DNA from 2 places in the Brevibacillus gelatini genome. Region 2 is predicted to be linked to the other one. Evidence: riboswitches for the same ligand, from Rfam matches in the RefSeq annotation. Region 2 holds a riboswitch; the other holds the start of a gene.
What was found. A riboswitch is a leader RNA that binds a small molecule or an ion and turns the genes downstream of it on or off. The one in region 2 is predicted to bind glycine.
Positions count from the first base shown of each region.

Region 1: linked by a shared signal. The riboswitch ahead of AAFJ72_RS06165 (serine dehydratase beta chain) and the one ahead of gcvT (glycine cleavage system aminomethyltransferase GcvT) in region 2 are both predicted to bind glycine.

Region 1 is NZ_CP154342.1:1,215,784-1,230,595, forward strand. It holds gene AAFJ72_RS06130 (hypothetical protein) at 1-1,184, shown strand, start outside; gene AAFJ72_RS06135 (NAD-dependent succinate-semialdehyde dehydrogenase) at 1,208-2,620, shown strand; gene AAFJ72_RS06140 (metal ABC transporter ATP-binding protein) at 2,989-3,732, shown strand; gene AAFJ72_RS06145 (metal ABC transporter permease) at 3,732-4,592, shown strand; gene AAFJ72_RS06150 (metal ABC transporter substrate-binding protein) at 4,605-5,552, shown strand; gene AAFJ72_RS06155 (YebC/PmpR family DNA-binding transcriptional regulator) at 6,167-6,886, shown strand; gene AAFJ72_RS06160 (ABC transporter substrate-binding protein) at 7,242-8,192, opposite strand; glycine riboswitch at 8,461-8,565, shown strand; partial or broken gene AAFJ72_RS06165 (serine dehydratase beta chain) at 8,903-9,349, shown strand; gene sdaAA (L-serine ammonia-lyase, iron-sulfur-dependent, subunit alpha) at 9,351-10,223, shown strand; gene gcvH (glycine cleavage system protein GcvH) at 10,246-10,635, shown strand; gene purU (formyltetrahydrofolate deformylase) at 10,706-11,581, shown strand; gene def (peptide deformylase) at 11,662-12,180, opposite strand; gene AAFJ72_RS06190 (helix-turn-helix domain-containing protein) at 12,208-12,450, opposite strand; gene AAFJ72_RS06195 (ABC transporter ATP-binding protein) at 12,649-14,385, shown strand; gene AAFJ72_RS06200 (ABC transporter ATP-binding protein) at 14,387-14,812, shown strand, end outside.
Region 2 is NZ_CP154342.1:1,872,308-1,887,119, forward strand. It holds gene AAFJ72_RS09255 (stalk domain-containing protein) at 1-455, shown strand, start outside; gene AAFJ72_RS09260 (shikimate kinase) at 452-973, shown strand; gene AAFJ72_RS09265 (YqzE family protein) at 1,041-1,202, shown strand; gene AAFJ72_RS09270 (YkuS family protein) at 1,239-1,493, shown strand; gene AAFJ72_RS09275 (hypothetical protein) at 1,609-2,457, opposite strand; gene AAFJ72_RS09280 (YqhG family protein) at 2,568-3,683, opposite strand; gene AAFJ72_RS09285 (DEAD/DEAH box helicase) at 3,717-5,417, opposite strand; glycine riboswitch at 5,638-5,734, shown strand; glycine riboswitch at 5,735-5,851, shown strand; gene gcvT (glycine cleavage system aminomethyltransferase GcvT) at 5,944-7,047, shown strand; gene gcvPA (aminomethyl-transferring glycine dehydrogenase subunit GcvPA) at 7,090-8,442, shown strand; gene gcvPB (aminomethyl-transferring glycine dehydrogenase subunit GcvPB) at 8,435-9,904, shown strand; gene AAFJ72_RS09305 (lipoate--protein ligase family protein) at 10,038-10,868, shown strand; gene dat (D-amino-acid transaminase) at 10,978-11,829, opposite strand; gene AAFJ72_RS09315 (M28 family peptidase) at 12,146-13,486, shown strand; gene AAFJ72_RS09320 (hypothetical protein) at 13,578-14,588, opposite strand; gene AAFJ72_RS09325 (NADPH-dependent FMN reductase) at 14,748-14,812, shown strand, end outside.

The DNA of each region.
Region 1 (14,812 bases), 660 kb from region 2:
TTTTGAATGGCTTCTTGTATTTGCTGCACCATCTTCTGGGCGATCCGGTCATTCCCGGCTGGATTACCCCGGCGATTCCGCTGATTGTGCTGTTCGTCGAGCAGTTCCCGGAAGGTCCGGACCGGGTGCACGCGCTGATTGCCTTCCAGTTGACGCTTGGGCTGTTATCGATTTTGCTCGGGATTACGGGACTGGCGAAGCGGGTCGTCAACTTTGTGCCGAATGCGATCAAGTCGGGGATTATTCTCGGCGCGGGGATTGGCGCGATTACCTCGATCTTTGAAACGGGCGGGAAGTTCGACTTGTTCCCGTACACGATTGCGATTTGTATCGGTTTTTGCTTTTATCTCGTTTTTTCCAAACATTTTGAAGGATTAAAACAAAAAGGAAAAGGGTGGGCCTTACTCGGCAACCTGGGGATTTTGCCTGCGATCTTGCTGGCGGTGTTCGTCGCGCCGATTTTCGGGGAGGCGAAGTGGCCGGACATTCAATGGGGCTTTAGCCAGCCGGACTTCGCCACGCTCTGGTCACAGTACACCGTCTTCGGTCTGGGCTTGCCGTCGCTGTCCTTTTTCATTACAGCGATTCCGGCTGTGTTCGCCACGTATCTCGTCGTCTTTGGCGACGTGTTGAAGACGAAAGCGCTTTTGTCCGAGTCAGACCAAGTGCGGCTCGATGAAAAAGTCGACTACAATCCGGATCGCGCGCACATGATTTTTGGCGGACGGAACATGCTGATGAGCCTGATCGGGCCAGACATTACGATGTGCGGGCCGATGTGGGCAGCGATGCAGGTCGTGGTGGTGGAGCGGTTCAAAAAAGGGAAAAAAGCAATGGATTCGTTCTTCGGAGGAGCAGGATCGTTTCGCTGGGGCACAAATACAGGCTTATTGCTTTTGCCAATCGTCAGCCTGGTCCAGCCGATTCTCGGTGTCGCCGTCGCCCTGACCTTGCTCGTCCAAGGCTACGTCAGCGTGCGGATTGGCGTGATGCAGGCGCGCAGCCAGCGCGATCTGGGCATCGCCGGTGTCGTAGGGGCGATTCTCGTTATCAAAGGAGCAGCCATGGCGTTTGGTGCAGGAATTTTGCTGTGCGTCCTGCTGTACGGAAAAGAATGGCTAAGCGGTGAAAAGGAGAAATTGTTCACGGCCAATGAAAACGAGAAGGAGGAAAAGGCGGCGTGAAACAACAGGCATGGAACAAAGGCATGTATATAAATGGAGAGTGGGTGACGCTTGCCGCACGCATCCCGGTGCAAAACCCGGCGACCTTGGCTATCATCGGCAGCGTGCCGGACGCTTCGACGAAAGAAGCGAGACAGGCGGTAGATGCCGCGCAAGCCGCTTTTCATAGCTGGTCGAACACGACTGCCTATGAGCGCGCGGCTCTTCTGGAGCGCTGGCACCAGGCAATCGAAGCTCGTCTGGACGAGATCGCCTACGTCATGACGCTGGAGCAGGGCAAGCCGCTCGCAGAAGCAAGAGGCGAGGTCCAGTACGCGAACAGCTATATCAAATGGTACGCCGAGGAAGCAAAGCGGATTTACGGCGAGACGATTCCGGCATCCGCCATTTCCAAACGGATTCTCGTGCAGAAGCAACCAGTCGGTGTCGTGGCGGCTGTTACTCCGTGGAATTTTCCTGCGGCGATGATCGCGCGAAAAATCGCCCCGGCGCTTGCGGCAGGCTGTACGACAGTGGCAAAGCCAGCCGAACAGACGCCGCTGACCGCCTTGCTTTTGGCGGAGTGTGCCCACGAGGCCGGGATTCCGCCGGGCGTCATCAACATCGTCACCACCTCACAGGCAGCGGAAGTCGTCGATGTCTGGATGGATGATACGCGCGTGAAAAAGCTCACGTTTACCGGATCGACCCCGGTAGGCAAGCTGCTGATGCGCAAAGCGGCCGATACCGTGAAAAAGCTTTCTCTGGAGCTTGGCGGCCTGGCGCCGTTTATCGTGGCAGAGGACGCGAATCTCGACGCAGCGGTCAAAGGGCTGATGCAGTCCAAATTCCGCAACGCCGGGCAAACGTGCATCTGCGCAAACCGCATCTACGTGCACGAAGCGGTGAAGGAGCCGTTTTTGCAAAAGCTGACGGCGGCGGTGTCCGCACTGCGCGTAGGTCAGGGAACTGATGACAACGTCGAGATCGGGCCGTTGATTGACGAGCGCGCCGTGCAAAAAGTCCGGCAGCAAATTGACGACGCGGTCAGCAAAGGGGCGAAGCTCCACGGCAATCCGGTTCTCGCGGGAGCCACTGGCTACTTCATGAAACCAGTCGTGCTTTCGGATGTAACCGATGAGATGGTGTGCATGCAGGAAGAGACGTTTGGGCCGATCGCGCCTGTCAGCACGTTTTCCGACGATGAGGAAGTCATCCGGCGGGCGAATGCGACGCCGTACGGCTTGGCAGCATACGTTTTCACACAGTCGCTGGCGCGGGCGTTCACATTTTCGGAAAAGCTGGAGTACGGCATCGTCGGGGTAAACGACGGGGCGCCATCTGTCGCGCAAGCGCCGTTTGGCGGCATGAAGGAAAGCGGGCTTGGCCGGGAAGGCAGTCACCACGGCATCGAGGAGTATTTGGAAGTGAAGTATATTTCGCTGCAACTGGTGTAGCAAAAGCGAAGTGAATAATAAGAAGCACAGCTCGATAAATATGGGCTGTGTTTTTTCTGTTTTTGGATGATGGCGCGCGCGGTTTTTGTAGCGGCTCCGCTGCGGGAAAACGGCGGTGCGAAGTCCGGTTTCCCGGGCGAAGAATGAAAATGAGCATTGACAGCAGGATAAATATCCTTTAAATTTTGCATCAAGGAAACATTTTTATACACAAGCATATTATTTTGCTAAGGTGAATATTATTGGGCAACAACTACAATTTTGTGTATAAGCATATATGAGCCGGTCAGAGCGATTGTCCCGTGAACGCAACGGTCTGCTAGCAGCAAGAACGAGCACCAACGACTGGTGAATTTGGAGGGAATCTCATGAATCATGCGGTGTCAGTCAGGGAGCTTTTCGTCTCCTACTTTGGAGTCGAGGCAGTGCGGGATGTGACGTTTGACATCGAGCAGGGAAGCATGGTGGGCATCATTGGGCCCAATGGCGCGGGAAAGTCGACCATGATTAAGGCCATGCTCGGATTGATCGGAAAAGACCGGGGAGACGTCCTGTTTTACGGCAAGGACGTGAAGGAAGTCAGAAAGCAGGTCGCCTACGTGCCGCAGCGCAGCCAGATCGACTGGACGTTTCCGATCACCGTGCTCGATACCGTTCTCATTGGAACGTACCCGAGCGTCGGCTTGTTCCGATTTCCGAAAAAGAAGGAAAAGGCGTGGGCGATGGAATGCCTGCAGGAAGTCGGGCTTGCGGACTTCGCGAAGCGGCAGATTGGCGAGTTGTCCGGTGGGCAGCAGCAGCGCGTTTTTTTGGCGCGGGCACTGGCGCAAAAACCGGAGATGCTCCTTCTGGACGAGCCGTTTGTCGGGATTGACGTCGCCAGCGAGGAGACGATCATCCGGATTTTGAAGGAGCTGCAGTTTCAGGGCAAAACAATTGCGGTCGTCCATCACGATTTGAGCAAGGCGAATGCTTACTTCGATCAGCTGCTGCTTTTGAACAAGGAGCTTATCAAGTTCGGTGCTGTCGATGAAGTCCTGAATCGCGAGGTCATGGCGAAAGCGTACGCCCATCAGCTTCAATTTCTGGAGAAGGTAGAGGTAACGGCGTAATGGATTTTTTACAAGCAATCGGACAGTACGGATTTTTGCAAAAAGCTTTGTTTACATCGGTTGTAGTCGGCATCATCTGCGGGGTCATCGGCAGCTTCATTATTTTGCGCGGCATGTCGCTGATGGGGGATGCGATCTCGCACGCGGTTTTGCCGGGGGTTGCTCTCTCTTATGCGTTCGGAATCAATTTTTTTCTGGGAGCAGTCGCCACTGGCGTCCTGACGGCGATCGGAATCGGCTACGTCAGCCAGAACAGCCGGATCAAGAATGATACGGCCATCGGGATTTTGTTCACCTCGGCTTTTGCCCTGGGGATCATTTTGATTACACTGCAAAAAAGCAGTACAGACCTGTACCATATCCTGTTCGGGAACGTGCTGGCCGTCCGGCCGTCTGACATGTGGGTCACTGTCGGCATTGGCGTGATTGTACTCGTGGCCGTCTACGCCTTTTTCAAGGAACTGCTGCTGACATCGTTCGACCCGACGATTGCCGCCGCCTACGGTCTGCGCAACAATCTCATCCACTATCTGCTGATGACCTTGCTGACGATGGTGACAGTGGCGTCTCTGCAAACGGTCGGCATCGTGCTCGTAGTCGCCATGCTGATTACTCCGGCCGCTACGGCGTATTTGCTGACGGATCGCCTGTCGGTGATGATTTTTCTCGCTGCCGGCTTCGGGGTCATCTCTGCCATCATCGGCTTGTACTTCAGCTTTACCTACAATCTGGCATCGGGCGCGACGATTGTGCTCGTGGCAACGGCGCTGTTTTTGCTAGCCTTTCTGTTCTCCCGCAAGCACGGGGTTGTCTGGAAGTCCACTCGCGCCCGGCAAAAAAGAGTCGAGCTTTCAAAGTGAAGGAGGATTCGCATGAACAAATGGAATTCGTTTCTCGTCTTTCTCATCGCAACTGTCTTGCTCGCTGCGTGCGGTACTCCGCAAGACAAATCGGCCGAGCCCGGAAAATCGGGAAGCGACAAGCTGCAAGTCGTGACGACGTACTCGATTTTGTACGACATCGTGAAAAACGTAGGGGGAGATCGCGTCGAGATTCACAGCCTGGCTCCCGTCGGCTCCAACCCGCACGAATACGATCCGCTGCCAGCAGACGTCCAGAAAACAACGGATGCTGATGCCGTGTTCTACAACGGCCTGAATCTGGAAGCAGGAAACGCGTGGTTTGAAAAGCTGATGCACACAGCAGGCAAGTCCGGCCCGGATGCACCCGTGTTCCGCCTGAGCGAAGGCGTAGCCGCCAAGCATTTGACCAGCAAAGGCAAGGAAAGCGAAGAAGACCCGCACGCCTGGCTGGACGTGCGCAACGGCATCAAGTACGCAGAAAACGCCCGCGACGCCCTCGGCAAAATCGACCCGGCGCACAAGGAAACGTACGAGCAAAACGCAGCGGCGTACATCGAAAAGCTGCGCGCCCTGCACGACGAAGCCGTCAAGCAGTTCAGCCAAATCCCGCGCGAGCAGCGCGTCCTCGTAACGAGCGAAGGAGCGTTTAAATATTTTTGCGAAGCGTACGATTTCGACGCCGCCTACATCTGGGAAATCAACTCGGAAAACCAGGGAACGCCTGAGCAGGTCAGCCAGGTAGTCGACCTGATCCGTGAGAAAAAAATCCCGGCGCTGTTCGTCGAAACAAGCATCGACCCGCGCAGCATGGAAATGGTCTCGGCCGAAACCGGCGTGCCAATCGTCGGCAAAGTGTTCACCGACTCGCTCGGCAAACCAGGCGAAGACGGCGATTCGTACATCAAGATGATGGAGTGGAACATCAAGACGATTTATGAAGGGTTGACGAAAAAATAGATGACAAGCTTGGACGGTTCTCCTGTTGGAGATTGGCTGAGCAAGCAAGGAAATGGGGCGGATAGGCAGAATGTATGTCTAGCCGCCCATTTTTCATACAAGTAGAAACAGTGATTCAGGGACAAACAAGAGGAGACACCTTTTGCGATAGATTTTCATTCCATTATTCCGTCAATACAGATAAGTAGAGTGAACATAACTGTTGTCCTCTTTGTCGAGGTGAAAGCTACGTGTGAGAACACAATCAAAAAATTTTTTTCGATAGACCACCGCAAGCCGCTGACGAGGAAAGAGGAGAAATCCGCGACAGCTCTTTGGAATTCCAGCCGGGCAGTGAATCTCCCAGCAGGAATTCCAAGAAGCTCCCGCGATTTCTCCTCTTTCCTCGCCTCCGCAAAAGCCGCGATGAAGCCAAGAACAAGAGAATCGAGCAACACCAAACGCAACTGCCAAACAACGACAGTACCGATTAAGCACAAAAAGAAAGCTATACGTTTTTCACAAGGATTTTCTCGTAAAAAAACCCAAGATTGAGGTATAATAGTTGCGTGTAATTTTGGACTGCGGAGTCTTGTTAGCATTCAATCTGTGACGTTGAAAGAGAGTGGGAATTTATGGGTCGTAAGTGGAACAATATCAAGGAGAAAAAAGCTTCGAAAGATGCCAGCATCAGTCGTATATATGCCAAGTTCGGCAAGGAAATTTATGTAGCGGCCAAGCAGGGCGAGCCTGATCCAGAGTCGAACCGTGCGCTGAAAGTCGTCCTGGAGCGCGCCAAAACATACAGCGTACCGAAGGCGATCATCGACCGCGCAATCGAAAAAGCCAAGGGCGGATTTGAAGAAAACTACAGCGAGCTGCGCTACGAAGGCTTCGGACCAAACGGCTCCATGGTCATCGTGGACGCCTTGACCAACAACGTAAACCGCACGGCGTCTGAAGTGCGCGCCGCCTTCAACAAAAACGGCGGCAACATGGGTGTGACTGGCTCTGTAGCCTACATGTTCGACCCGACGGCAGTATTTGGCCTCGAAGGCAAAACAGCCGAGGAAGTGCTCGAAATTTTGATGGAAGCCGACGTAGACGTCCGCGACATTTTGGAAGAAGACGGGGCCGTCATCGTCTACGCTGAGCCGGAGCAGTTCCATGCCGTGCAGGAAGCGCTGAAAAAAGCGGGCATCAGCGAATTTACTGTCGCCGAGCTGACCATGCTCCCGCAAAACGAAGTGACGCTTTCCGCAGAAGCGCAAGCCCAGTTTGAAAAAATGATCGACGCTCTCGAAGACCTGGATGATGTGCAGCAGGTGTACCACAACGTCGATCTTGGAGAATAATTCAGTGTTGCAAGACCTTTGCTGCTTCGGTGGCGAAGGTCTTTTTCCTATGGCAAAATGGCAAAAAGAAAACCGCCTCCGAAAAGGAGACGGCATACATCGAGCTCGCTAGCTTTGAGGTGTTACCGATCACTGCGTGCGACGCATCTACCTCCAGTATGAAGTTAGAAGCTGTTAGCACTGTTGCGGTTTTCCTCTGTTCACTAGGTGATCGTGTAAATCATCCATGGCGCATCGCCTCCGTAGAAGACTACAGCCTTGTTTGAAAACACACCACCGAGCTCGATGAGTATAGTATGATCTGATTGACCGCTTTTATACACGCGAAATGCTTCAACTGTAAAGAGCAAGATGCTTATTTCAACAACCGCGCGGACAGCGCGTTCAAAAACGACTGGTTGCTGTAGGCGGTGCCTCCCGCCAATCCCGGGTTGACTGCATTTTCGTAGACCTGGCGGTTTTGAACCGCGCGCAGATTGCTCCATTCGCTTTGCTGTTTCAACTGCTCGAAAGCTTTGGCGGCGGCGGGATCGCTGCTTTTGTCGACCATGACAAACAAATAATCCGGGTCTGCCTGTGCCAGCTCTGCAAGGGAAAGCGGTACGGGCTCTTTTGCTTGCTCGACGACGCCTGGTGTCGCCAGTCCGAGATCGGTGTACAGCAAGTAGTTGTACCGCTCGTTTTTCGGATAGACGAGAAAAGCGCCTTCGTGAAACCATGCGGTCAAAACGATTTTGTCCTTGAGCGAAGCCAGCTTTTCACGCGTCTTTTCTATATTCGTCCGCACCTTGCTCACAATCGCATCGACGTTGGCGTCTTTGCCGCGCACCTCGGCAAGCAGCCGCAGATTGTCTTCCCAGTGCGCCCCGTTCGAGGAGACAGGGATCACCGTTGCCGCTGTTTCCAGCTTGCTGCGTTTTTCTGCGGACGTCTTGTCGGAAGTCAGGATGGTGTCCGGCCCCAAGGCGGCAAGATCGCCGACGTGGTCGATAATGTCCGCAGGGAGCTTCTGCGTATTTTGCGTAATCGCCGCGTATTCCTGCGGAAACGCCCCGTTTTTTTCGACCGTGGCGGCAAACGGCGGGATGCCTGTCAAAAGCGCATCTTCAAAGCTGCTGCGCGATTCAATAAAGGCGATTTGTTTGGTTCGTGCGGGGATTGTATAGGTGTTGCCCAAATACTGGATAGAACGTGTCGGCTTTGCGGCAGGATCGCCTGCGGCTTGTCCTCCTGGCCCGTTCGCACCGCATGCTGAAAGCAACAATAAAACAGCCGTTACAGGGATGGCCAGTAGCTTTTTATACATCCTTCGTCACTCCGATCGTACCTTGGTCTGTTAGTGGCATGAGAGGTCTTCCCAGTAAATTATAGGGTACCCGGATCGGGAGGGACTCCTTCATTCCTGAACTTTTTCAGACATTATGATGTCGGGCCTCCTTATAAATACATGAATGGAAAAGGGGGCGGCGTCAGCAGGTATAACAGACTGAATAATGGTTTTTTTCAGAATTGACATTGGCAGAGTGAGTATGCTTTACTAAAATCAATGATATGCAAGAAGTGAATAGTAGCGGATGATGGTTGTAGGAGAGACTAAACGAACGGTTTAGCACCGAAGGAGCAAGTCCCATAAAAGCCTTGGGATCAATCTCTCAGGTACCAGATACTACAAGCGGACGCACCTCTGGAGAGCGCTGACAAAGCCACCCAAGGGGAATACTCCTGGATCGCTTCAGGAGTTAAACTCTCAGGTAAAAAGGACAGAGGAAAGGTAGGGTATCGTCACTCTATCTTTCCCCTGTCCTTTTTTTCTGTGCAAAAGGATGGAAAGGTAGCGGTCGATGTTTTTCCACACGTTTCCAGGGGGCGATGTCATGAGCTTGCAGGAGCGCAACCAGTCTGCTGGACCAGAAGCTCGCAGTGAAGCAGTCAGGAGGGGCGACGATGGTATACAACAGCTGCTTTGACATTATCGGGCCGATCATGGTTGGCCCGTCCAGTTCGCATACGGCGGGGGTCGTGACGATTGGGAAGTTCGTCCACGACTTTCTCGGCGGCGGCATCGAGTCAGCCGAGATCGTGTTTTACGACTCCTTTTCGGAAACGCACAAGGGGCACGGGACAGACAAAGCGATCGTCGGCGGACTGCTCGGGCTGGACACGGATGACAGCCGCATCCGCGTGGCGCTTGAGCTGGCGGCAAAAAGAGGTGTTCGCCTCGCGTTCGAATGCCGGGGCGAGTGCCCGTATTACGACCATCCCAACACGCTGCTGGTCCGGGCGAAAACAGCCCGCGTTACGGCGGTCATCGGCGGTGTTTCGCTTGGCGGGGGCATCTCGAAAATTTTTTACGTCAACGAGTTCGCCGTCGACATCCCGCTGAACGCGCCGTACGACCTGAATGAGCTGCGAAACAAGCTTTGGCAAAAAACACGCTGTGAAGCTGTGGCAGGAGGTGCATAAGATGGACTTTGCCTCCATGGAAGAGCTGTTGGCTCTTTGTGAAGCGACGAACAAAAGCATAGCGGAAGTGATGGTGGCCCGCGAGAGCGCAAAAAGCGGCCGGCCGGAGCAGGAGATTGTCGAAGGGATGAAGCAGCGGCTGGTCAGGATGAAAGAGGCGATTGACCAGGGGGTAGCGGATCGCACGCTGGCGCCAAGCGGCATATCTGGCGGGGATGCCTACAAACTGGAGCGCTATCTGGAAAAAGGCGAGCAACTCACGGGGCAGATTGTCGGGGACGCGATGAAGTTTGCCTTCGCCACCTCGGAAATGAACGCGCGAATGGGAATCATCGTTGCGACGCCGACAGCAGGCTCGGCAGGGATTTTGCCCGGCTGCCTGTTTTCGTTGCATGAAAATCAAAAGTACACGTTCGAGCATCTGGTGATGGCGCTGTTCACGGCGAGCGCCATCGGCTATGTGATCGCCAACCGCGCCTTTATCTCGGGAGCGGCAGGGGGATGCCAGGCGGAAGTCGGCTCGGCGACGGCCATGGCTGCTGCGGCCATCGTCGAGACAAAGCAGGGAACGCCGCGCCAGGCCGTGCATGCTGCGGCCATCGCCTTGAAGTCCATGCTCGGCCTCGTCTGTGACCCGGTTGCCGGACTGGTAGAGGTTCCGTGCATCAAGCGCAATGTGCTCGGTTCCTCGCTCGCCTTTTCCGCCGCCGATATTGCCCTGGCCGGGATCGAGAGCCAGATTCCGTGCGATGAAGTGATCGGGGCGATGTACGAGATTGGGAAAAAAATGCCGCGTGCTTACCGCGAAACCGCGCTGGGCGGCCTGGCCGTCACGCCGACAGGCTCAGCCGTCAAAGAGAGAATCATGAAATAAAACGATACGGAGGAGAGTAGACATGAGTAAAGTTGTAGAAAACTGGCTGTACAGCAAGGAGCACGAGTGGGTAGAGGTGCTCAGCGAGACGCGCGTGCGCGTAGGGATTACCGATTTTGCCCAAAGTCAACTGGGGGACCTCGTGTTTGTCGAGCTTCCGCAGGTGGGTACCGAAGTGGTCGCCAATCAAACCATGGGCACGGTAGAGTCGGTCAAGGCCGTATCGGACCTGTTTTCGCCAGTCAGCGGCAAAGTCGTGGAAGTAAACAGCGAGCTGGAAGACAGCCCGGAGATCATCAACACGGATGCGTACCAAAAAGGCTGGATGATTGTCGTGGAAATCAGCGACCCGAGTGAGCTGTCCGAACTGCTTACTGCCGAACAGTACGCCGAATTTGCCTTGGAGGAATGAGCGTAAATGCTCCCGACGGATTGGGCAGTCTATGGGAAAGGGAAAAGCATCCAAAACGGGAGGAACCTATATGAACCAAGAGCCTGCAAAAAACGAAAATCGGGCGATCCTGCTCATTTCGTGCCCGGAGCGGCTGGGCATCATCTCGGCCGTCTCCAACCTGCTATTCAGCTACAAAGCGAACATTGTGCAGTTCGACCAGCATACGACAGACCCGCGCGACGGCATGTTTTTCATGCGCATTTTGTTTGATCTGGAGACGCTGTCCGAATCGTTCGGACAACTTGAGCAGGACCTGGCGAAAATGGCCAAGGATTACCCGATGGACTGGCGGCTCAGCAAAGAAAGCCAGAAAAAGCGCATGGCGATTTTCGTCTCGAAAATGGACCACTGTCTCGTCGAATTGCTCTGGCGCGTCAAGTCGCAGGAAATCCGCGTGGATATACCCATGGTCATCAGCAATCATCCGGACGCAAAAGAGACGGTGGAAGCGTACGGAATTCCTTTTTACCACATTCCGCTCACTACCCAGAGCAAGGAAGAGGCGGAGCGCAAGGCGCTGGAGCTGTTGCAGGGCAACGTCGACTTCATCGTCCTGGCCAGGTACATGCAAATTTTGTCCCCGCGCTTCATCGCGCATTACCCGAACCAGATTATCAACATCCATCATTCGTTTTTGCCCGCGTTCATCGGGGCCAATCCGTACAAACGCGCCTTCATGCGCGGCGTAAAGCTGATCGGGGCGACTGCCCACTACGTCACCAACGATCTGGACGAAGGGCCGATTATCGAGCAGGACGTCATTCGCGTCAACCATCGCTATACCGAGGAAGATTTGAAAGTGGCCGGCCGCCACGTCGAGCGCAACGTCCTGGCCCAGGCGATCTCCTGGCACGTCGAGGACAAAGTGATTGTGTACGGGAACAAGACGATTGTGTTTGCGTAGCTTTCACACGCCGAAAGACGCCAAAAAATCCACCTTGCATCGTCAGGTGGATTTTTTGGCGTTTTGCTCCTTCGTGCCGTTTACAATTGCTTTTTCGTCAACTGCCAAACGTCCATGAGATTCACTTTGCGCTTCGTCTGGTCGTTGTACAGCTTGTCCCCCTCGATCCGGTCCACGAACAGCACGCCGTTCAAATGGTCGATCTCATGCTGGATACAGCGGGCCAAAAAGCCTTCGCCCTCCAGCGTGAACGTTTCGCCCGCACGGTTTGCGCTCTGGATTTTCACGTACTGGGCGCGTTTCACAATGCCCGAGTACCCGGGAAAAGACAGGCATGCTTCCGGCCCGATCTGCTCCCCGTCCATCTCCAAAATTTCCGGGTTAACCAGTTCGATTAGCCCGTCTCCGCAATCCATGACGATCACGCGCTTCAAAAAGCCGACTTGCGGCGCGGCCAGCCCTGCCCGCCCTTCCTTGGCGTAGAGTGTCTCCGCCATATCATCCAACAGCTTGCCCAGCCTGTCATTAAACTCGGTGACGGGCTTTGCCGTTTTGCGTAAAATCGGATCTCCAAAAGGGAGGATTGTTTTTACTGCCATCTGCTTTCTACCTCCAAAGTATGCAAGTTACGTCTCTTTCTTTTGTGAGGGTGGGGTGTGCACCCACAGATCGTTCGGCGTGCATTCCAACGCCGTGCATAGCGCATCCAGCGTGTCGGCCTTCATTTGCTTCGGCTGGCCGTTGAGCAGCGCGCTGATCGACGGAGCCGAAATCTCATAGCCCGCCTTCTCCTTCAAGAGACGTGCGAGCGCTGCCCCGGACCAGATGCCTCTGTCAGCCATTACTTTCCGTAACATCCAGACAAGCATGCCTTCCCGTTCCCCCTCTCCTTTTGCCAGTCGGCAAGAAAATTAGGCACTGCCTAACATTTTTAGCTAATACCTAATATAACGGATTGGAAGAAAAAAGCAAGAGGCAACAAGACGGCGACTGCTTTTTGCCGCAACTCCCCGCGTGACTTTTTTCATGCCAGCAGGTATCGTGGAACGTAGAGGTGAGGTGAACACATGCGGTTTTATCGAAAATACATAAAGAAATACGGCGTGCTGGCGAGCATCACCATTATCTTTTTGATGGTGGAGGCGCTGTGCGATCTGTTTATGCCGACGATCATGTCGCGGATTATCGACATCGGCGTGGCGCAGCGCGACATGGATTACGTGCTGAAAACCGGGGGACTGATGCTCCTGATTACGGCCGTTGGCGCTGTCGCCGCCTCCATGCGCAACGTGTTTGCCAGTTATGTGTCGCAAAACTTCGGGTCGCAGTTGCGGTTTGATTTGTTTGCCAAGGTGCAGTCCTTGTCGTTTGACAGTCTCAACAAGTTCGACCGGGCATCGCTTGTCACCCGCCTGACCAATGACGTCAATCAGATCCAGATGTTTGCCAACGGGATGATGCGCATTTTCGTCAAGGCGCCGCTGGTGTGCATCGGGGGACTGTTCATGGCGACGCAGCTGAACCCGGATTTGGCGGTCGTGCTCGCTGTCGTCGTGCCGATTGTCGGCTTGCTGATCTTTTTGAATCTGAAAATCGGCTTTCCGCTGTTTCTCAAGGTGCAGCAAGCATTGGACCGGGTAAACGGAGCGATGCGCGAATATTTGGCGGGGGTGCGGGTCGTCAAGGCGTTCAACCGCTTTGATTTCGAGGTTGGCAAGTTCACGCGGGCCAACGAAGAGCTGCAAATGAAGTCGCTGTCTGCAACCCGCGTCATGTCCGTGTTCAGTCCGGCGATCATGCTTGTGGTCAACCTGGGGATTGTCGCCGTGCTCTGGCTGGGCGGCCTTGGCGTGGAGCAAGGAAATATCCAGGTCGGCCACATTATCGCGTTCATCAACTACATGACACAAATCTTGTTTTCCCTGATGATGATCTCCATGGTATTCAACATGTTCGTGCGGGCCAGAGCGTCGGCAGGGCGGATCGCCGAAGTTTTTGCCGAGGAAAACCGGATGAACTGGAAAGAGGACGCAGCACTTGGCCAGGAGCCGGGGGAAGAAAAAGGCCGGATCGACTTCGATGAGGTCAGCTTTTCGTACGAGGGCGAGGATGGACAGCCTGTGTTGAAGCGTATTTCGTTTTCGTGCCTGCCGAAAGAGACAGTGGGAATCATCGGCTCGACCGGATCGGGGAAAAGCAGCCTGGTCAACCTGATTCCGCGCTTCTACGATGTGACGGCAGGGACGGTTCGCGTAAACGGCCGGGATGTCCGCGAGGTTGATCCGGCCAGGCTGCGGGAAAAAATAGCGATCGTTCCGCAAAAGACGACGCTGTTTACGGGAACCGTGCTGGAAAACATTCGCTGGGGCAAGGAGGATGCCACGGAGGAGGAAGTGGAAGCAGCGGCCCGGATGGCGCAAGCCCATGAGTTTATTGCAGCGACACCGGAAGGCTACCAGACGCGTGTCGGCCAAGGCGGGGTCAATTTTTCCGGCGGGCAGAAACAGCGCATCTCCATCGCCAGGGCGTTGGTGAAAAAGCCGGAGATTCTCATTCTCGACGACAGCACGAGCGCGGTCGACGTCGCGACGGAAAGCAAGATCAAGGAAGCGTTGCAAACCTATGCAAAAGACCTGACCTGCATCCTGATCGCGCAGCGGATCACCTCAGTGATGGATGCCGACAAGATCATCGTGCTCGACGACGGAGAGGTCGCCGGAATTGGCACGCATGAAACGCTGCTCGCGACGTGCAGGGTTTACCAGGAAATCTTTACGTCGCAAATCGGCAAGGAGGTGAGCTAGGATGAGCAAGCAGCAAAAAGAACTTCCGGTTTTTGCTCCCGGTCCGGGCCGCGGCTTCAGACATGGCGGAGCGCGGGGGCCGGTGAGCAAGCCGAAAAACTTTTCCGCTACGTTAAAAAGACTCTGGCAAGCGTTCGGACGGGAAAAAAGATGGCTGCCGCTCGTGTTCGCCATCGTCTGCGTAGACGGTTTGCTGATGCTTTCGGCCCCGTACCTGATCGGAAAGGCAATCGACGCAATGACAGGCATAGAACAGTCGTTCAGCTTTTTGTCGATCATCATTCTCGCGTTGCTCGGCTCGTACATCGCAGACGGAGCCTTGACGTTTTTGCAGGGCTGGCTGATCGCGGGCATCACGCAGCGGATCGTGACCAACATGCGGCAAGCTTTGTTTGAAAAGCTGCAAAAGCTGCCGATTGCCTTTTTC
Region 2 (14,812 bases):
GTGGCGAAGCGAAATACTTCGTGAACGCGACGAAAAAACCGCATCGCGACGGTCTGAGCAAGGTGCAGCTAGAGCCGTATATTACAACGATCATCAACAACATGAGCTTTTATCCGTCTATCCCGGCGAGAGCCACGGGCGGTACGGTGTATTTGCCGCTGCGCGAACTCGGGGAAAAACTGGGGCTTGCCATCAGTTGGGACGAGAAGGAGCAGATGATTCGCGTAAAAGGCTATGGCCGGGAAGTGTTGGTGAAGGAGCGGGAGCGCTTCGCCATCCGCGACGGGCAAAAGCTCGACCTTGGTCATCCGCTGATGGAAATCAAGGAGCGCACCATGGTGCCGCTATCGTTTTTCGCAAACGTATTCGAATTGGCAACTGACTACGATCCAGCCGAAAAAACCGTAAAAATTCAAACGCGAAAAGCGAGTGGAAAGGGGGCGGAAATAAAATGAAAAACCTGATTCTCGTCGGCTTTATGGGAACCGGAAAGACAACGGTCGGAGTTGCGCTTGCTGATTCCCTGGGCATTGCCCACAAGGACCTGGACCATGCCATCATCGAAGAAGCGGGCTGCTCCATCCCGGAGCTGTTCGCCCGGCACGGGGAGGCGTATTTTCGCGATCTGGAGTCCCGCCTGCTGCAACAGCTTCTGGACAATGGCCCGCAAGTGTTGACGACAGGCGGAGGAGCTGTGCTGCGCAAGCAAAACGTCGAAGTCATGCTGGCAAAAGGAACAGTGATTGCGCTTCATGCCAGCGAGGAAGAATTAATCAGACGACTGGAAAACGACACCTCGCGCCCGTTGCTTGCCGGAGGGGTGGCAGAACGTGTGAGAACGCTCTTGGCGGAACGCGCAGGTGCGTACGATTTTGCCCCGATCCAGGTGGATACGACCGGAAAAAGCCTGCAGGCAGTCGTGGACGAAATTCGGGCGCAGGTGGTTGAAAGCGCAGAAGACGGGCAACAATAAAAAGGACAGCGCCATTGCCGGAAGCAAAGACGGCGTGTATCTGCGAGTACGAAGGAGGTCACGTGCGATGTCCTTTCAAGAGTATTTGAAGTACCTGACGAAATTGTTTGTCCAGTACATGGAGACACCAAAAGATGAACGGCGTCAGCGGAAGGCTCCGCGTGAGCCTTGGTCGGCACGCTGGTTCGGGGCGATCCCTATGTCGATTCGGCTGTTGTGGCGCAAGTAAACCTACCATGATAAGCGGACGGAGGGTGCGGTGCGTATGGCAAGAGTAGCGGTAGAAAAATCCCTTTCCCAGATTCGCAAAATGCTGAGTGACAACGGCTATGATGTGGTTGATTTGGGAAACTGGCAACAGGTCGTCGATGCGATTGTGATTACGGGTCAGGATATAAACGTTTTGGGCGATCAAAACAAGACGATTACAGGTGCACCGATTATCAGTGCAGAGGGAATGACGGCCGATGAGGTTTTTCATGCCGTACACGAGCGCCTTTCCCCGACCGATCATCGTTGATCGTAAAAGCCAAGGCTGCGTTCTCGCGTGGACATGCGAACGCAGCCCGGCAAAAAAACAGGCTCTCCGCCATCGACAGGCAGGAGAGCTTGTTTTTTTGCGAAAAAACGACGGTTCAGCTTTGCGGCTGACGCGCTACGTGAAAGGTACCGACCTTGTGCGCATACGTGTATGGGACAAAGCGAAGACCTTCGTCCCATACCCCCACGTAAGCGTATTGATCGTTCCACAAATGGAGTGAGCCGACGACGAACGGAGCAAGCACCTGGGAGTGGTACAAGGGAACGGTCAGCGTTACCGAAGCATCGTTTTCCTGCTGCCACAACTGCGGCCACGTAATCGCGCTGTCCCTGTGCAACTGGCTGACCCAGCCAATCTGGTCAAACGGATCTTTTTGCGTCCGCTGCAGGATGCGCGTCCCTGTCAGCCGCTGTCCGGTAGGGACGAGACTTTGCGCGGACAGGCTGCGAAAGTCCGGCTCGCTTGCGGTAAACGAAGCGGGGTAGACTTCGCCCGTCTTGGCATTTACCAGTTGCGACGAGGACTGCCGCGTGACCAGCCAGTGGGAAGCAAATCCGTCGTAGACGGGTTCTGCGGCAATTTCCCGCGGGGCAAAAGCGTCGTCGAACAAGATGTATTCTCCGACCCCGTATTCCAATAGCACGAATTTTGGTTGGGCAAACGTTTCGGGTTCTTCTCCTACGACCAGGTACCCGACCTGTTTGTCCGCTTTTTTGATGCTGACCAGCCACTGGCGTTGATTGGGACCAAGTGTCTGCACGTCTGTATCGGCTTGTTGCCACTCCTTGAATTGCGGATCACGGGTGGCAAGCTCGTTCATCCACGTCTGGATTTGGGCGTGAAACTTTTGGTTCCAGCCCGTCTCTTCTTCTGCCTGGACAGGCCAGGCGAGCAACGCAAAAGACAAAAGTACCCCGAGCAGGGGGAGGAATCGTCTGGTCACAAACATGCACCACCTTTTGTACAGGCTAAGCTTATTCCTATTGTAACCAGCTATGACAAAAAGATTTGTTGCAACTTGTCACTGTCTCGGCACTTCTTCTCGCTGATCTTTTACATCATTCGCCGGGATGCGGGGAGATGGCGCATCGTTTTTGCCGGATGCGCTTTTTCGGCAGGCGGAGTGGAGTGCAAGTAAAACAGTCCGCCGTTGATAAAATGCACCTCAATCCGCGGCTCGTACTGCCAGCGCAGTTCGTCCATCCGGCGCTGTTTTTCTTCTTCCGGCGTGCTTTTTTTCCATTCCTCCTGATTGATTTCCTCACGGGGTGTCTCCTGGATGCTATTGGCACGCAAAAAGTCGAGGATTCGCCCCCCGGACGAGCGGTATTCGTCAAGTGATTGCTGTGCTTCGACAACAGGCTCGCGGGCTTGGACTGTCGCACCTACAGGCAGCGGGATGGGGGCTTTCTCTGCGGGGGCATCTGCCGCCTCCGCAGATTCGCTCTTGTCCTGCTCTGCGGGCGGCTCGCGCCGGGCAAGCTCTTCGTAGTAGGCAGCCAGTATGTCCAGTTCCTCCGACAAACGTGCCCGCGCTTCCATGGCCCACTGCTGATCTTCCTGCGCGATAACGGCATCGACCTCCTGCTTTGCCAGCTCCACCGCCTCTTCCACAGACAGCTTCCGGTCGAGGGTGTAAAAGTAATCCGGGATGGTTGGGGAGAGTGGCAGCTGAAACAAGAATGAGGCAAAATCGTGCACGAGGCGCGGCTGGTGCAGGTTGATCCCGAGATAGAGCATGATGTCGCGACGCTTGTCGCAGATGAGCGATACTTTCAGGTTGAGCCCGAGCCAGGGAACGAGCGGCGTGGAGCGGCGCTTGCCTGCGCCCGGCAGGGAAGCGGTATTTTTCTCGTACATGCATAAAAAGCGTCCGTGCTTTTTCGCGGAGGCAAAAATTTGCTGCATGCGCATCGCACCCAGATGCAGATGCTCGACCCGCAGTCCGTCCGGCATCCGGTCCGGATGAAACGCAAAGGTGAGCACGAGCGGCTGGTAAGCCAGATTCATTTTTTCGACCCAACTCCAGTAAAACGGGCGGTTGCCAATATCCTTGTCCACCTCAACCGGAAGTTTGACCGTCAAGTAATCCGGATGGGTTTCGACGATGTGTGCGGAAAAAGCCGCGAGGTAGCGTTCTACAAATTGCCTGACCTGGTTGGCTTGCATCAGGGGAAACCTCTTTTCTTTTGGGCGTTTTGGCTATTGCTCTGCTGCTCCCGACAGGGCAGGGGAGGCGTGCAGTTGTCGGCTGGCGCGGATCGCCTGGCCCATGTTGTCGAGCTTGATGGCCATTTCGCGGGTCGATTTGGAGTCCATGATGATCTGGGTCAGATTTTCTTCCAGGGACGAACTGAGGTTGAGCCGCTCCACGATGTCGTCCAGCTCGCCGATCACCATCTCGAACAGGTCGATTTTTTCATACAGGAGTTTCAGAATGTGCTCCTCGATTGTGCCGACGGTGGACAAATTGTAAATGTGCACGTCCCGCTTCTGGCCGAGACGGTGGACGCGGCCGATCCGCTGTTCGACGCGCATCGGGTTCCACGGCATGTCGTAGTTGATGACCTGATTGCAAAACTGCAGGTTGATGCCTTCTCCACCTGCTTCGGTGGCGATGAGCACCTGCGCGCGGTTTTGAAACAGGTCGGTCATCCAGTCCTTTTTGCTGCGCTTGAATCCGCCGCGAAACGGCACAGAGGTAATGCCGTGGTCATGCAAATATTTTTGCAGGTAGTTTTGCGTCGCCCGGTACTCGGTGAAAATGATGACTTTGTCGTTGATCTCCTGGAGCAGCTCGACCGTTTTTGCCGCCTTGGAATGCGTCTCGATCCGCTTAATCATCTCCACCAGCTGCAAAATTTGGCCGCGCAGGGGAGAATCTTCGCTGGTGCGCTGGTGCATGTTGTACAGCGTCATGAAGGCGGCTTCCTTGCTGGAGCAAACCTCGCGCTGGAGCGTAATCAACGCGAGTGAGTTGAACAGCCCTGACTCTGCCTGGTACTGGTCGCGCACAAAGCGGGTGACGCCCTCGTACAGCTCCATTTCCTCCTGCGACAGCTCGATGGGAATCGACTGGACGCGTCGGCTGGTGAACTGGATGCCGCCGTCGCTTCGCTTGTTGCGAATCATTACTTTTTCAATTTCTTCGCGCAATTTGTCGCTGTTTTTCGACTGGCGCTTCCCTTCGACGTAATTGGAGGCAAACGACGCGGAGTGCCCGAGGTGCCCCGGCTTCAACAAATTAATCAGGTTGTACAGCTCGTCCATTTCGTTCTGGATCGGGGTGGCCGTGAGCAGCAGGCAATATTTTTTGCGAATTTCCTTCACGAACTGATAGTTTCGCGTCCGCCTGTTCTTGAGCTTGTGCGCCTCGTCGATAATCAGCATGTCGTAGTCGATGTCGAGCACGTGGCGGCGATGCGGGTCTCTTTTCGCTGTGTCGATGGAAGCGACGACAACCTCATGCTGTCTCCACATGTACTCCTTTTTTTGCGCCACAGCAGGAATGCCGAATTTTTGCTGCAATTCCTTCGTCCACTGGATGACGAGGGAGGCGGGAACGAGCACGAGAATTTTTTTCGCCAGCCCTCTGACCATGTACTCCTTCATAATCAGCCCGGCTTCAATCGTCTTGCCAAGACCGACCTCGTCAGCGAGAATGGCGCGCCCGCGCATTTCGTTGAGCACCCGTTCCGCCGTCTGCAACTGGTGGGGAAACGGGGAGAGAAGCGGCAAGTATTTCAGGCATTGCAACTGATCGAACTCGCGGACAGCCATGGCCTCTTCCGCTTCCAGCGCCAGCTTGAACAGCTCCCATTTGTCCCAGGGGCCGTCTTCGTGCAGGCGCTCCGTCAGCGGGGCTATCCAGCTCGTGTCGAATGAAACGGGAATATTCGGCATATAGGTTACTCCTTTACAAAGCTCTGCCATAACTTTCATACGCCTTATCAAAAAACTTAACAATCGTTACCGTATCTATCATTTTGTTAAGCGTTTCTTGATCTGACTGTTAATTTGCATATTTTCAACAGCGGACACTCATGGTAGGATAAAGAGGAAGTTCTTTTATTAGTATGGAAATCGCAGCAAAAACTTATGTATGACCATCTACCCACAGCGAATGATAGTAGCAGGGAGAGACTGCGCGAACCACTGCAGCGCCGAAGGAGCAAGCCGGAACCGGTGAATCTCTCAGGCAAAAGAACCTCTACTGGACGCAACTCTGGAGAGAGCTCGATCATGGAGCCACCAAAGGGGAAACTTGCAGGTGCGGTGATCCCCGCCGCGCTTGATTGGCAAGGTAACTCTCAGGTACCAAGGACAGAGGAGGAAAAATGGGCACCATTCTTTTTGGTGTACCCGTTTTTTCGCCTCTGTTTTTTCATGGGGAGCAATGCCGACTAACAGCCTTTAGGAGGTGCCACACATGTCCAATCTGAAAAGAACGCCACTATTTGATTCCTACGCGAAATACGGCGCCAAAACGATTGACTTCGGTGGTTGGGAGCTGCCTGTACAGTTCTCCAGCATTGGCCAGGAGCACGAAGCCGTTCGCACGAAAGCAGGTTTGTTTGACGTATCTCACATGGGCGAGGTAGACGTAAAAGGCGAGAGTGCGCTCGAATATTTGCAGCGCGTCACCACCAACGACGTGTCCAAGCTGGCTGTCGGGCAAGCGCAGTACAGTGTGCTCTGCTACCCGGACGGCGGTACGGTCGACGATCTGCTCGTTTACAAATACGCAGACGACCATTACCTGCTCGTCATTAACGCCGGAAACATTGACAAAGACTATGAATGGCTGAAAGAGCACCTGATTCCAGGTGTGACCATTGAAAACATTTCGCCGCAAACGGCGCAGCTCGCCATTCAGGGACCTTTGGCCGAATCGATCTTGCGAAAGCTGACCGCGACAGACCTGTCGAAAATCGGCTTCTTCCGCTTCGAGCGTGACGTAGAGATCGCTGGCATTCCGGCACTTGTCTCTCGCACGGGCTATACTGGCGAGGACGGCTTTGAGATTTACCTGGCGGCCGATCGCGCAGCAGAGCTGTGGGACGCGCTGCTTGCAGCCGGCAAGGAAGACGGACTTTTGCCTTGCGGACTTGGCGCACGCGACACGCTGCGTTTCGAAGCCAAGCTGCCGCTGTACGGTCAGGAGCTGAGCAAAGACATCACGCCGATTGAGGCGGGGATCGGCTTCGCGGTGAAGGTGGACAAAGAAGTGCCGTTCATCGGCCAGGAAGTGCTCAAGGCGCAAAAGGAAAACGGTGCGCCTCGCAAGCTCGTCGGCATCGAGATGATTGACCGCGGCATTCCGCGCACGCACTACCCGGTCTATGCCGGAGAAGAACTGGTGGGCGAAGTGACGACAGGTACACAATCCCCAACCTTGAAGAAAAATGTCGGCCTGGCGCTCGTCAAAAGCGAGCATGCGGCGCTTGGCACCCAGCTGGAAGTGGAGATTCGCGGAAAGCGCCTCAAAGCCGAGGTCGTAGCCACTCCTTTTTACAAACGTCCGAAAAACTAGGCAATCGCTCACTATACATTTATTTTGAGGAGGACAACGTTCGTGAAATATCGCTACCTGCCCCAAACCGATCAGGACAAGCGCGAAATGCTCGATACCCTGGGCGTTTCCAGTGTAGAAGACCTGTTTGCAGACATTCCGGAAGAAGTGCGCTTCAAAGGTGCGCTGAACATTCCGGAAGCTCTGTCCGAGCCGGAACTGGTGAAATACTTCTCGCGTCTGGCCAATAAAAACGTCAACTTCAACACGCACGTAAACTTTTTGGGCGCTGGTGTTTACCAGCACTACATGCCGAGCACAGTGAACCACATGCTGTTGCGCGGAGAATTTTTTACAGCGTACACGCCGTATCAGCCTGAGATCAGTCAGGGTGAGCTGCAAGCGATTTTTGAATTCCAGACGATGGTATGTGAACTGACCGGAATGGAAGTAGCGAACTCCTCCATGTACGATGGGGCGACTTCGCTGGCAGAAGCGGCGATGATGGCGGCTGGCCACACGGGCAAAAAACGCGTTGTCGTCTCCCGTGCTGTTCATCCAGAAGCGCGCGGCGTTCTGAAAACATACGCCTACGGACAAAGCGTGGAGCTGGTCGAGGTTGGGCTCGACAGCAACGGAGTGACCGATCTCGCAGCGCTGGAAGCGGCTGTGGACGAAAATACGGCGGCTGTCATCGTCCAATACCCGAACTTCTTCGGAAACGTCGAGGACCTGGCAGCAATCGAGCCGATTGCCCATGGCAAAGGCGCACTGTTTGTCACGTCCGCCAACCCGCTTGCCCTTGGCGTACTGGAAGCACCGGGCAAACTGGGCGCAGACATCGTGGTCGGCGACATGCAGCCATTCGGCATCCCGGCATCGTTTGGCGGACCGCACTGCGGATATTTCGCGACAACAACCAAGCTGATGCGCAAAATGCCAGGCCGGATCGTCGGTCAGACAAAAGACGAAAACGGCAAGCGCGGCTTCGTTCTCACGCTGCAAGCGCGCGAACAACACATTCGCCGTGAAAAAGCGACGTCCAACATCTGCTCCAACCAGGCACTGCTGGCACTGGCTGCATCGATCACCATGTCGGCGCTCGGAAAACAGGGCGTGCAGGAAATCGCGATGTTGAACCTGCAAAAAGCGCACTACGCCAAACAAGCGCTGCAGGCAAAAGGACTGGAAGTCGTCTTTACCTCTCCGTTCTTTAACGAATTCGTAGTCAAGCTGTCCAAACCGGTTGCCGAAGTAAACAAAAAGCTGCTTGACGCAGGCATCATCGGCGGCTACGACCTGGGACTGGATTATCCGGAATTTGCGGGCCATACGCTGCTTGCGGTAACCGAGCTGCGGACCAAGGAAGAAATCGACACATTGGCGGCTGAATTGGAGGCGATCACACGTGCGTAAAGACCAGGAAAAAGCACTGATTTTTGAATTGAGCAAACCGGGCCGTGTGGGCTACAATCTGCCGGCGTTGGATGTACCAGAGGTAGAGGTGGCAAGCCTGCTGCCGAAGCACCTCATCCGCGAAACTCCTGCTGAATTGCCGGAAGTATCCGAGCTGCAACTGGTTCGTCACTACACCGAACTGTCCCGTCGCAACCACGGGGTAGACAACGGTTTCTACCCGCTCGGTTCCTGCACGATGAAATACAATCCTAAAGTCAACGAGGACGTGGCGCGCTACGATGGCTTCGCCCTGACTCACCCGTACCAGCCGGAAGAAACGGTGCAGGGTGCATTGGAGCTTTTGTACAACCTGCAGGAAGAACTGGCTGAGATCACCGGAATGGACGCGGTCACGCTGCAACCGGCTGCCGGGGCGGCAGGCGAGTGGACTGGTCTGATGATGATTCGTGCCTACCACGAGAGCCGCGGCGAAGGCCACCGCACAAAAGTGATCGTGCCAAACTCCGCGCACGGTACGAACCCGGCTTCTGCGGCAGTAGCAGGACTGGAAACCATTACCATCGCCTCTGACGAGCGCGGCCTGGTAGACATTCAGGCGCTGCGCGATGCCGTAGGCCCTGATACAGCGGCACTCATGCTGACCAACCCGAACACGCTCGGTCTGTTCGAAGAGGACATCGTGGAAATGGCGAAAATCGTCCACGAAGCAGGCGGCCTCTTGTATTACGATGGTGCGAACGCGAATGCGATTCTCGGCATCGCCCGCCCAGGCGACATGGGCTTCGACGTGGTGCATCTCAACTTGCACAAAACGTTTACCGGACCTCACGGCGGGGGCGGACCAGGTGCTGGCCCTGTCGGCGTGAAAAAGATTCTCGAACCGTTCTTGCCAACGCCGATCGTGGCGAAAAAAGAAGACGGCACCTTCTACTGGGACAGCAACCGTCCGGCTTCCATCGGCCGCGTAAAAGGCTACAACGGCAACTTCGGCATTCTCGTACGTGCACACAGCTACATCCGCAGCATGGGTCCGGAAGGCTTGCTGCAAGTTTCGCAAAATGCCGTGCTCAGCGCCAACTACATGATGCGCCGCCTGGCTGCGGCTTACCACCTGCCGTATGACCGTGTCTGCAAGCATGAGTTTGTCCTGTCCGGCGTGCTCCAGAAAAAGCTGGGCGTTCGCACCCTCGACATTGCAAAACGTTTGCTCGACTTCGGCTACCATCCGCCGACAATCTACTTCCCGCTGATTGTCGATGAGTGCCTGATGATTGAGCCGACCGAAACTGAAACAAAAGAAACGCTCGACGAGTTCATCGACGTCATGCTGCAAATTGCCCGCGAGTGCGAGGAAACGCCAGAGCTTGTACAGGAAGCGCCGCACACAACCGTGGTCAAACGTCTGGATGAAGCGACAGCGGCACGCAAGCCGATCCTGCGCTATCAACCGCAAGCCTAATAGCTCTCTTTTGGAAAAGTCGCCTTGCTACAGGGCGGCTTTTCTTTACCGATTGATGCAGCCGATCCAAACCTTGCCCCCCATTGGGGAGAAGCGTACAATGAATGTGTTGTGAATCAGGGAGGTACATACGATGGAACAGTGGCGCTATATTGTGACTGATGCGATGTCTCCGGCAATGAACATGGCTGTGGACGAAGCGATTTTGCAGATGCACAGCGAGGGCAAGGTGCCCCCGACCGTTCGTTTTTACACGTGGGACCCGGCTACTCTGTCGATTGGCTATTTTCAAAAGGCGATGAAAGAAATCAATCTGGAAGAAGTGAAAAGGCAAGGGCTGGGCTTTGTCCGCCGTGCGACAGGAGGACGTGCCGTTCTGCACGATCAGGAGCTGACGTACAGCGTGATCGTTTCGGAGGAGCATCCGCGGATGCCGTCCGGTGTGACGGAAGCGTACAAAATCATCAGTCTAGGCCTTTTGCACGGCTTTCAAAACCTTGGCCTGGAAGCAGAGATGGTGTCGCTTGCGAGCGAGGAGGAAAAAGAGAAGTATTCCTCTCCAGGGTCGTCCGCTTGCTTCGATTCGCCATCGTGGTATGAGCTGGTCGTGGAAGGGAAAAAGGTCGCAGGCAGCGCACAGACGCGGCAAAAGGGCGTGATTCTCCAGCACGGCTCTATTTTGCTCGATATGGACGTCGAACTTTTGTTCTCGCTGTTGCACTTCCCGTCGGATCGCGTCAAGCAGCGGATGATGGACAGCTTCCGCCAAAAAGCGGTGACGATCAACGAAGTAAGCACGCGGCCTGTGAGTTTGCAGGAAGCGATCGAGGCGTTTTCCAAAGGATTTGCTACCGGGCTGGAAGTGGAGCTGGTGCCGTCCACGCTCACAGACGAAGAGCTGGCGTTGGCGGAGGAACTGGCAAAAACGCGCTATGGAACAGACGAGTGGAATTTGCGCCGCTAGGCCGTTATCGTTTTCTAGCAGGATCATTTACTGAAAAAAGCTCTCCTGGGACACCGTTCGCACTGGCCAGGAGAGCTTTCCATTTTGCAAGAATAGCTTATTCGAGAGCTTAAACGAGCACGCTGTCGTGAATGTGCTGCTCAAACAATGCTTGCAGCCTGACGGTGACAGGTCCGGGCTGTCCATTGCCGACAGCTTCGCCATCCACGGAAACGAGCGGCATGACTTCCGCTGTCGTGCTGGTGAGGAACAGCTCGTCGGCTTGCTTCAGGAAGGCAATGTCAAAAGCTTCCTCGTGAACGCCGATGCCGTTTGCCTTCGCCAGATCAATCACGACCTGACGGGTAATGCCGTGCAGGATCAGGTTGTCTGCCGGATGCGTGTACAGTTCGCCGTTTTTCACCGCAAACAGATTGGAAGAGCTGCACTCCGTAATGATGCCGTTGCGGTGCAAAATCGAATCTTGCGCCCCCGCGTCCTTGGCGTACTGCTTGACCAGGACGGCTCCAAGCAGGTTCAACGTCTTGATGTCACAGCGCAACCAGCGAATGTCTTCTACGAGCTGGGCTGTCCAGCCTTTTTTCAAATCCTCCACTGGCCGGGCCTTGGGGCGGACAAACACCATGATGACAGGCTTGATGCCGCCGGGAATATCGTGAACACGCGGAGCTGTGCCGCGAGAGATTTGCAGATAAAGGGTTGCATCGTCTTGCGCGGTGATATTGTTTTTCGCCAGCAGTTCTTTGGCCAAATGGGTCAGCTCGTCAGCGCTCCATGGCAACGCAAGCTTGATCTCGCGGGCACTGCGGAACAGTCGCGTCAGGTGAGCGTCCCATTGATACAGGCGCCCTTTGTAGATTCGTACGACTTCGTAAATGCCGTCGCCAAAGTTGTAACCGCGGTCTTCCGGATGAACGGCCGCTTGCCCCTCTTCCACCCATTTGCCATCCACATATAGCATGGTACGTCCTCCTCCAGTGATTCCAGCCGCTTCTTTAAACGTTTTGTGGCTTGATTCAACATTAGCAAATCACACCGCGCGGGGTCAATTTGAAAACGGAAAATCCACGAACAATGATTGGGTACAGGCATCTCGACAAATCGACGTCTTCTGTCCAGGCTGTCTGTGGGGGCGGGCAGATTTGGGCAGAAGGAAAACGAAAGCTGTCCTTCGCTGACGGCGTGTGCTGGTATTTGACTAACTATTCTGACTAGACGCTACTCGGCACAGCGGACCATAATAAAGGCAAACCGCACAGGAAGAAGGGAGAAAAGCCATGCGATCCGTCGGTCATTACGCATTGGGAGCTTTGCTTGTTTGGGGAAGCTTGCTGCCGCTGCCTCTCGCGCTGCCGCAGGCTTATGCGAATCAGACTCACGCAGGGATGGATGCCGAGCTGTTGTACAGCCATGTGGAGCATTTGGCGAAAACAGCGCGGCCAGCGGCGACCGAGACGGAATTTGCAGCAGCGGTATATGTGGAGAATGCTTTGCGTTCATACGGCTATGAGACCGCATTGCAGCCTTTTTATTACGATACGTACAAAAAGCCCGCGAGCGTGTCGCTTGCCATCGAAGGCTGGGAGCGGAGCTGGGCTGTCCATTCATTGACGTTTGGACAAAATGGCGTGCAGACAGCAGAGATTGTCGATGCCGGCTATGGTCGGGCCGTTGATTTTGCCAGCGGCGAGGCCAGGGGGAAAATTGCGCTGGTCAAACGAGGGGAAATTCCGTTTGGCGAAAAGGTCAGACAGGCCGCAGCCGCCGGAGCCGTTGCGGTCATTGTCTGGAACGACCGCGACGGTGAATGGCGGCCGTCGTTGGGCGAGCCGCTGGACATGTCGGTTCCGGTCATTGGCCTGTTGCGGGAGGAAGGACAGCTGATCCGGCAGCGGTTGCTGAAACAGCCGCTGAAAGCGACAGTGAAGGTAGCGGGTGCCGTTACCAGCCGACATACATCCTACAACCTGATTGCCACGAAAAAATCGTCAGGGGCAGGGGCAAACAAGCGCGTGCTCCTTCTCGCGCACCACGACTCAGCTGCTTCGTCGCCAGGGGCCAATGACAACGCTTCCGGCGTGGCCGTCATGCTGGAGGTTGCCCGCCAACTGGCAAAAAGCAGACTGGATGCTGAGGTGCAGCTGGTCAGCCTTGGCGCGGTGACAGCCGACCAGCGCGGGCAACGGGCGTTCAGCGAGTCGTTGACAGAAAAAGACAGGCAAAAAATCGTCGCTGCCTACTACCTCGATGCGGTGGGACGGACGGGCAAAGTAAAAGCCATCACCGAGCGCGGAGAAACCACTTTGGCCGCAGGGTTGCTGGTCGAAGCGGGGGCGAAGCTGTCCGCATGGGAAGACGTGCGTACAGAGCAGCGGAGGGTCTTGGAATTATTGGCAGAAGCAGGCATTTACGCCGTACTCGTCACAAGCCAATCAGCGACGGATGGGACAGACAAGGCAGAGGATGCACTCGCCTCTATTGAAAAAGAGCAACTCGCGCAAACGGCACAAATGATTTTTTCAGCAATCGGCAAAATAACAGACGGAGCAACTCCAGTCTATCCGATCCCGGCAGCGAAGACGAACGGACAACACGAGCCAGAAGAGGATTTACAGTAGCGCAAATCAACAAAGCAGAGTGTTCCGCATCAAGCAAGTGCTGCAGAACGACCGTCATCGTTTTGCAGCCTTTTTGCGTGCAAAGGAAAAGTCATGTCTGGCGCCTCCAGACAAACCAGCCGATCAGGACCAAACCGCAGTAGGTAGTCCCGCTCGCCACGACCGAGACGCTCCACGGGAGCCATATCGCCAGGGAGGCAAACAGGCTGACTGCGAGCAGCATGACCAGCAGCAGCGGTGTCCATTGCAGCTGATGGCGTTCTGTGACAGGGTGCGCAAGTGAATAGAGGAGCAAAGCTGACAGCACCCCTTCCTGGATCAGAGCGAGCAGCGCGAAGACGGCTCCGCCAGTTGGCAGCAGTTGCACGGAAATCAGTTTCATCGGCAAGGGCGAGGCGTGAATATCATGCCAGTGGGAGAGCAGGACAGCTTGACCGAGCAGCAAAAAGAACAAGACGAGCGCCGTACCGACGCCAAGCCCCATTCGCAGCGAATGAGCCTTGCTTGCGCGTCCAGAAACAGGCAGCAGCACAGCGAGTATGAGCAAAAAGTGCAGAGCAAGGAATGAGACAGCGTGAATGAGCCAGTTGCCATTCATTTGATAGCCGAGATCGGGAATGGGGACATGCGGTTGGAGCAAAAAAAGCAAGCCGAAAAACAACAACCCTGTTACAAGGCAAAAACCTGTGCCTGTAACGATCCAATTCCAGTGTTTGTACAGAAAGCCGGTCGTGACGATGAGGGACAATAACAGGGCCCAGATGGGCGACAGTCCTTCGATCAGACGAGCGGACTGCTGACCGAGCATGACGCCTACATACGCAAGCAAAAACAGATGAGTGATGACCGACAGGCTGGAAGCAAACGCTTCGCCAAACAGGTGCAGGTAAAGTTCATAGAGCGAGCTGATTTGCTGGCGGTGGCAAAAACCGAGCAGCTGAAAGCTTAGCCACGCGATCCCAAGACTGACGAGTACGATGCCGATTGTGCCCCAGGAGCCGAAATAGGTAAAGAAACGGAGCCACTCATAACCGCCCAGATAGGGCCCTCCAAGTGCGGCTCCCGCAAAAAGAATGGCGATTTGCCAAGCGACTTTGTCCATAGGCATCATCCTTATTCCCAACTTGCTACATGTGTATGTCCAGGCAAGGCTTGTTCAGAACTGAGAATATTAAACATACTTTTTTGTTTACAATGTATAGTGAATGGATTATAATGAAATACATACCAGTCAAGCTAATCCTAATGAGGTGAATACAGGATGAAAATTGTAGGAATTGCAGGAAGCATGAACACGAACTCCACGACAAAGCAAGCGGTTGCGAT